One region of the Pseudoduganella sp. GW821-FHT12E03 genome, then DNA from elsewhere that is predicted to be linked to it. Evidence: predicted binding sites of a transcription regulator. Region 1 holds the regulator's gene; the other holds the start of a gene.
The links. Region 1 encodes sigma-54, which starts transcription at its own class of promoters, with help from an activator protein. Its sites were predicted from a motif close to TGGCANGNAANCTGCTTT; they were not measured.

Region 1 (3,525 bases):
GTCATGGAAAAAGCGGATATCGCCGCCGGCGCACAGCGCTTTTTCACTGCTGCTGCGGATCACCACTGCCGCCACTTGCGGATCATCGCGCCAGGCCAGCAAGATGCCGGTCATGGCGCGCACCATGTCGAGCGACAGGGAATTCAATGCCTTCGGCCGGTCCAACGTGATAAACCCGGTTCCGTTGCTGATGTGGGTGAGGACATGTGTCACGACTGGTTCGCTCATGGCAGGCATCGCTGAATTGAAAGAAAGCTATTGTAGCGTCGCCATGGGAATAGTACAGGCGCAAAAAAGGGCGCCAACTGCGCCCTTTTCGTCCGAGTATCGGGGACCGCTTATGCGGTGGCGGCCGACTCGTCGTAATTATCCGGAAGGTGTTTGATCGCGGTGTGGTTATGCTCTTGTATCTTGCCTTTGTATTTCATAACCTGGCGATCCAGTTTATCGACCAGCGTATCGATGGCAGCGTACAAGTCTTGCGACAGGCTTTCCACGTACACGGTCTTGCCGGACATTCGCAGATTGATCTCGGCTTTTTGCCTTTTCTCTTTCTCGGTGAGGTTATCTACAGTCAGGATGACAGCAATATCAATTACTTGATCGAAATGACGTTTTACGCGTTCCAGTTTGTTCTGCACGTATTCGCGAATCGCGGGGGTCACTTCGAGATGATGTCCACTGATGGTGAGATTCATACACACTCCTAAAGATGAAGGTTCGTACGTATCACAGTTATGCTGTGGCGCGCAGGGGAACCCAGTAACACTACAGAGCTTTGCGCAGACTAACGGGCGGGATTTTCAATGCTTCGCGATATTTGGCAACAGTCCGTCGCGCAATTACCATGCCTTGTTCCCCCAGCATGTCCGCAATCTTACTGTCGGATAATGGATTTTTAGGGTCTTCTGCTCCTGTCAATTGCACGATCAGCGCCCGTATCGCCGTGGAGGACGCCTCTCCTCCTGCTTCTGTTGCGACGTGGCTGCCAAAGAAGTATTTCAACTCAAACATGCCATGGGGCGTGAGCATATATTTTTGAGTTGTTACACGAGAAATAGTGCTCTCGTGTAGACCCAGTGTATCAGCAATTTCACGCAACACAAGGGGCCGCATCGCTACCGCGCCGTGCGAGAAGAAATTCTTTTGCCGCTCAACGATGGCCTGGGCCACGCGCAAGATCGTGTCGAAGCGCTGGCGCATGTTTTTAATCAGCCACTTGGCTTCCTGCAACTGTGCGCCCATCGCGGATTCGCTCTTGCCCTGCTTCAACAAGTTCGCATACATCGCATTGACGCGCAGGCGCGGCATGACGTCGTTGTTCAGGGTCACTTGCCAGCCGTTGCGGGCTTTTTTCACAATCACGTCCGGCACCACGTAATCGGACACGTCCGATGCGAATTCCGCGCCCGGATGGGGATTGCACAGGCGAATCACCGCTTGCGCCTCGCGCAAGTCTTCATCGTCGCAATCGAGGGCTTTTTTCAGCTTGTTGAATTCGCGCTGGGCAAACCAGGTCAGGTGCTTGTCGACGATGACCAGCGCCATGCGGCGCGTCACCAGCGGCACATTCGGCATTTGCCTGATTTGCAATGCCAGGCATTCGGACGCGCTGCGCGCGCCCACGCCGGCCGGATCAAAACTTTGCAGCAAGGTCAGCGACGTGCGCAGCTCATCGAAGTCCACTTCCGCTTCTTCCGGCAGGCGGGCATGGATTTCTTCCAGCGACTCTTCGAGGTAACCGTTGTCGTCGAGCGCATCGATGATCAGTTCCATCAGGATGCGGTCGCGCTCTTCCGTCACCGTTACGCGCATTTGCTCCAGCAAATGTTCGCGCAGGGTGCAGTGGCTGGCTTCGATTTGCGGGCGGGAATCGTCGTCATCCGGACTCTTGGCCCGGCCGACATCGCTCCAGTCGCTGTCGCCGTCGGCCGCGCCGGCGTTGTCGCCCTCGCCGCCCTCGGCCCCGCCTTCATGCGGGGCGTCGCCATCGGCCGGCGCGGCGCCATCCGATGGCGGCTGCAAGGTGTCCGGCGTGGCTTCCGCGCCGTTTTGCACCGGCGCGCTGATGGCGCCATCGGCCAGCAGGCGCACCGAATGGTCGAGCGGATCGTCCAGGCGTTCCAGCAACGGGTTTTCGCCGAGGATTTGTTCCAGTTCCTGATGCAGCTCCAGGGTGGACAATTGCAGCAGGCGGATCGACTGCTGCAGCTGAGGAGTCAGCGCAAGGTGCTGCGAAGTGCGAAGTTGCAGTGACTGTTTCATGGTTCCTACATACGGAAATGTTCACCCAGGTAGACGCGGCGCACGGATTCGTCGGCGATGATGTCGTCCGGACGGCCCGAGGCTAGCACGGCGCCCTGGTTGATGATGTACGCGCGGTCGCAGATACCCAGCGTCTCGCGCACATTGTGGTCAGTGATCAGCACACCGATACCGCGCTCCTTGAGGAAACGGACAATGCGCTGGATCTCGATGACGGCAATCGGGTCGACGCCGGCAAAAGGTTCATCGAGCAGCACGAAGCGCGGATTGGTGGCCAGGGCGCGTGCGATTTCCACGCGGCGGCGCTCGCCGCCAGACAGGGACAGCGCCGCGTTTTCACGCAATTTCTCGATTTGCAGGTCCGCCAGCAGCCGGTTCAGCCGCTCGTCGATGTCTGCCTTCGCCAGCGGTTTGCCGTTGACCTTTTGGATCTCCAGCACCGCGCGGATATTTTCTTCCACCGTCAGCTTGCGGAATACCGACGCTTCCTGCGGCAGGTAGGACAGGCCCAGCGCCGCCCGCTGGTGGATCGGCATCGACGACACATCCCTGCCGGCAATCTCGATACTGCCCGCATCGGACGGCACCAGGCCCACGATCATGTAAAACGAGGTGGTCTTGCCCGCGCCGTTCGGCCCCAGCAAGCCCACCACTTCGCCGCATTCGACTTGCAGCGACACGTCATGCACCACCTGGCGCTTGCCATACGATTTTTGCAGGCCGCGCACCAGCAGGGTACTGCCGCAATTGGCCATGGGCGCCGCAACTGGCGCCGCAGCTTGAACTTCCGCCTGCGCCATCTTATTTCCCCGCCTCAGGCTGGGTTGCGCCGTCCGGCGGCGGACGCTTGGCTGACGGCTGAATCACCATCGTGCCGCGGCCCGCGCCCGGCTTGCTGTCGCCGGTCACGGTATTGCGCACGCTGAAGTATTCCTTGCGGCTGTCATAGGAAATGAATTCCCCCGCCACTTCATCGCTCGGACGGCTGCCTTCCAGGCGCTTGATGCGGGCTTTTGAAAACAGTTTGACCAGTTCAATGCGGCCATCGTAATCAATACGTTCGGCTTCGCCTTCAACCCATTGCTCGCCGTCGCCGTCGCGCTTCTGGCGGAACGTGGCCGGCTTGCCCGGCACGCCCGTCAACGTCACGTGCTGGTAGCCTTCCGGGTCTTGCGTCACGACCGCCTTGTCGGACTTCATGCGCAGGGTGCCGCGCGTGAGCACGACGTTGCCGCGCAAGGTGCGGATCTGCTTGACGTC
Region 2 (3,525 bases), on a different contig from region 1:
CGCGCCGAACAGCAAGCGGACGTGCTGGCCAATGCGGCGGCCCAGGCGGAGCAGGCACGGCAGGCTGCCCAGGCCGCCAACGCGCAACGCCCCCCCAATGCCGCCGATCCCGCCCAGGCGGCCGCCATCGCCGCCTACAGCGGTCACGCGATGGCCGCCGCCGGCGCACGCCCGCCTGTGCCACCGGCCCAGGCGGCAAGAGTCCCCACCGCAGCCCCCATTCCGCCCGTGCGGCCGGTCCCACCTGCCGATGAGGCGGCTGGTGGCGGCGTGAATCCGGACAGTACGGCGCGGACGCAACGCTAAAATAATCTATTGGCATCAAACAGATGACCAATGGCGGTTATTTGCACCTTAATGCACCATCTCTGTAATAATTAACCGTCGCCGCCACTCTTCCGCCAGCACCGGAGTGGCGGCTTTATATTCGGATATCTGATGGCATCCCAACGCAAGCGCACATTGATAACGGCGTGCGGACTGGCTGCCGGCATGCTGGCACTGGGCCCGGCACTGGCCCACGCCGCACCGCCGCAACCGGTCACGCTCTTGCTGGGCGACGCGCTCGATGCGCAAGGCCGGCAAAAGCCGCTCAAGCCCTGGCGGCGTAAATTGTTCGACTACCTCGAGCAAGAGCTCAACATCACCTTCAACATCAAGAGTTATCCGTGGCCGCGCGCCGAACGCAACGCCCGCACCGGCGCGGGCCTGATCTTCGGTTTACCAAAGACCGGCGAGCGCCTGCGCGAGCTGCACTATTCCGATATCGTGGGCAGCAATACACTGTGGCTGGTCACGCGCAGCGACGCCACCTTTCCGTTCACCTCCCTCGATGATTTACAGGGCAAGACGGTGGGCGCAGTGCGCGGCTATACCTATGGCGATGAATTCGAACGCCGCCGCAACAAGCTGTTTCGGGTGGAAGACGACATCGCTTCGCGCGCGGCGCGTCTGCAGCGGCTGCTGTTGAAACGGGTCGACGCGGTCTTGCTGGTGCAGCCCGCCGGGGAATCCGCCCAAGACATCGAGATGGAGTTGCGCGCGTTCATTGCCCCGTATCTCAAAGACATGAACCTGGCGCCGGACGTCAGCCTGTCGGTGTTGCCGCAACCGGTACAAACCGACAATGGCGAACACTTTGCCATTGCCTATGGCCAAGACAACGGCCTGATCGACCGCATCAATGCCGCGCTGGCGCGCCAGCGTCGCCGCACGGCGCAACGCTGAATGTTCTTGCGGCCGGCGCGGCCCACCGAAGGCGCCGCCTGCGGCCGGATTATCGTTACCAATCAGCAACATCACAGTGTCGGATTTTTTTACACTTGTGTCGGCTCAAGAAATGTCAACGGTGCAACTCATTGATTTTACGACAGTAATATTGATGGCATGCAAATTGCTAAAAGTAGCACTGAAGTAACTTAACTTTCCTATAGGCCAACAATCATGAAAAAAGCGCTTCTTGCCGCCGCCCTGCTGACCGCCACCCAATTCGCCCAGGCTGCCGTGATCAGCCATTCCACCACCGGCCTGTCGTCGCCTACGTCTACCATCACCTTTGACGAGCATGTGCTCGGCGGCAGCGCCAGCGTCACCACCGAATGGGCGGCGGAAGGCGTGAGTTTTACGCCATTCCTGCGTTATTCGCCCCAGGAAGGCTTCCCCAACATCACCGGCGCCACGCTGGGCAATTTTCAGCCGGGTCCGTCTCCAACCACGTTCGAGCTGAATTTCACCAACGTGCAATCGGGGGCGGCGTTTGCCATGGCGTCCAACTCTTCGGTATGGACATTTGAAGCGCTGCTGGGCAATACCGTGCTGGACTCGTTTACGACCGAAGTTGGCCTCGGCGACGATAACTTCTACGGCTTCTCCGGCTTTAACTTCGACGCCATTCGCGTGATCGGCGACGACTACATGTTGCTCGACAACGTGCAACTGAACACCGCGCAATCGAGCAATGTTCCCGAGCCGGCCTCCATGATGCTGTTTGGCCTGGGCCTGGCAGGCCTGGCGGCTGCCCGCCGCCGCAAGCAAGCCTGATATCCCTCCAAGTGCGCATGGATTCCCATGCGCACTTCATCGTCATGCCCCCCCCCCGCACGCATGGTTTGCGCTTGCCCCGCCTGCCAGCGCAGCCGCACAGCGCAACGCTGAAACCTGGCCGCACCGGCGGTTTTCCGCACGTTTTTACATATTTCCGCATAACCGTACAAGCAGCGCCCGCCCGCCCCGCAAGATACCGCGCCGGCGCCGCAGTTTGCGCTTGCCCTGCCATTTCGCCTTGGGGATAATGCACGCGCATCGACCCTCACCAAGGAGACACAATGAAGTTCCAACGCACCATGGGCGCACTCGCCCTGCTGGGCGCCATCAGCGCCATGAACACCGCAGCGGCCCAGGAAACCGTCAAGATTGGCCACACCGGTCCCCTGTCCGGCGCGCAGGCGTTTTCCGGCAAAGACAATGAAAACGGCGCCCGCCTGGCGATCGAAGAATTGAACGCCAAACCGATCACCGTGGGCGGCAAGAAAATCAAGTTCGAACTGCTGTCGGAAGATGACCAGGGCGATCCCAAAGCCGGCGTGCAAGTCGCGCAAAAATTCATCGACAGCGGCGTGCGTTACGTGGTCGGTCCTTACAATTCCGGCGTCGCCATCCCGGCTTCCCGCGCCTACAACGATGCCGGCACCCTGATCGCCACCGTCGCCACCAACCCGAAAGTCACGCAGCAAGGCTATAAGGGCGTGTTCCGCGTGAACGCCAGCGATACCCAGTTGGGCTCGAAAATGGCGCTGTATGCCGCCAAGGAATTGAAGGCCAAAACCGTGGCCGTGATCGATGACCGCACCGCGTTTGGCCAAGGCCTGGCGGAAGAATTCAAAAAGCAGGCCAAGGCGTCCGGCCTGGCGGTCGCGGGTCACGAATACACCACCGACAAGGCCGTGGATTTCACCGCCATCCTGACCAAGCTGAAAGCCAAGAATGTCGAAGCGATCTTCTTCGGCGGCTATGCGCCACAAGCCGCGCCGATGGCGCGCCAAATGAAACAGTTGGGCATCAATGCCAAGCTGCTGGGCGGCGACACCATTTGTACCGCGGAAATGGGCAAGCTGGGCGGCGACGCCGTGGGCGACAACGTGCTGTGCTCGCAAGGCGGCGCGATCCTCGACAAGGCGGCGGCCGGCCCGCAATTCAAGGCCGCCTTCAAGAAGCGCTATAACCGGGAACCGGATGTGTACGCGGCGACCTATTATGACGCCACCATGATGTACGCCAGCGCCATGCAAAAGGTGAACTCGACCGACCCGGCCAAGGTTGGCCCGTCCATCAGCGGCGGCGCCTACAAGGGCGTGATGGGCACCTATTCGTTCGACGCCAAGGGTGACATGAAGGAATCGCTGGTGACCATCTTCAACTTCAAGAACGGCGCGCCGGCGCCAATTTCCAGCTATTGATCCAGCCGCTGATCCAGTAACGGCGCCAGCAACATGCGGGTGCCGTTGCGCCGGTCCGGCGACGGCAGCA

Region 2: a site for sigma-54 is predicted at 1,383-1,400, ahead of AC1RRC_RS18945 (PEP-CTERM sorting domain-containing protein). Genes of this name have one in related genera too.

The regions. Positions count from the first base shown of each region.
Region 1 covers NZ_JBXAQJ010000010.1:6,771-10,295, reverse strand. Annotated here, with positions in the region: gene AC1RRC_RS23845 (enoyl-CoA hydratase/isomerase family protein) at 1-228, opposite strand, end outside; gene hpf (ribosome hibernation-promoting factor, HPF/YfiA family) at 339-698, opposite strand; gene AC1RRC_RS23835 (RNA polymerase factor sigma-54) at 769-2,265, opposite strand; gene lptB (LPS export ABC transporter ATP-binding protein) at 2,271-3,065, opposite strand; gene lptA (lipopolysaccharide transport periplasmic protein LptA) at 3,067-3,525, opposite strand, start outside.
Region 2 covers NZ_JBXAQJ010000007.1:182,928-186,452, reverse strand. Annotated here, with positions in the region: gene AC1RRC_RS18955 (coiled-coil domain-containing protein) at 1-306, shown strand, start outside; gene AC1RRC_RS18950 (substrate-binding periplasmic protein) at 439-1,227, shown strand; gene AC1RRC_RS18945 (PEP-CTERM sorting domain-containing protein) at 1,444-2,040, shown strand; gene AC1RRC_RS18940 (branched-chain amino acid ABC transporter substrate-binding protein) at 2,325-3,455, shown strand; gene AC1RRC_RS18935 (hypothetical protein) at 3,449-3,525, opposite strand, start outside.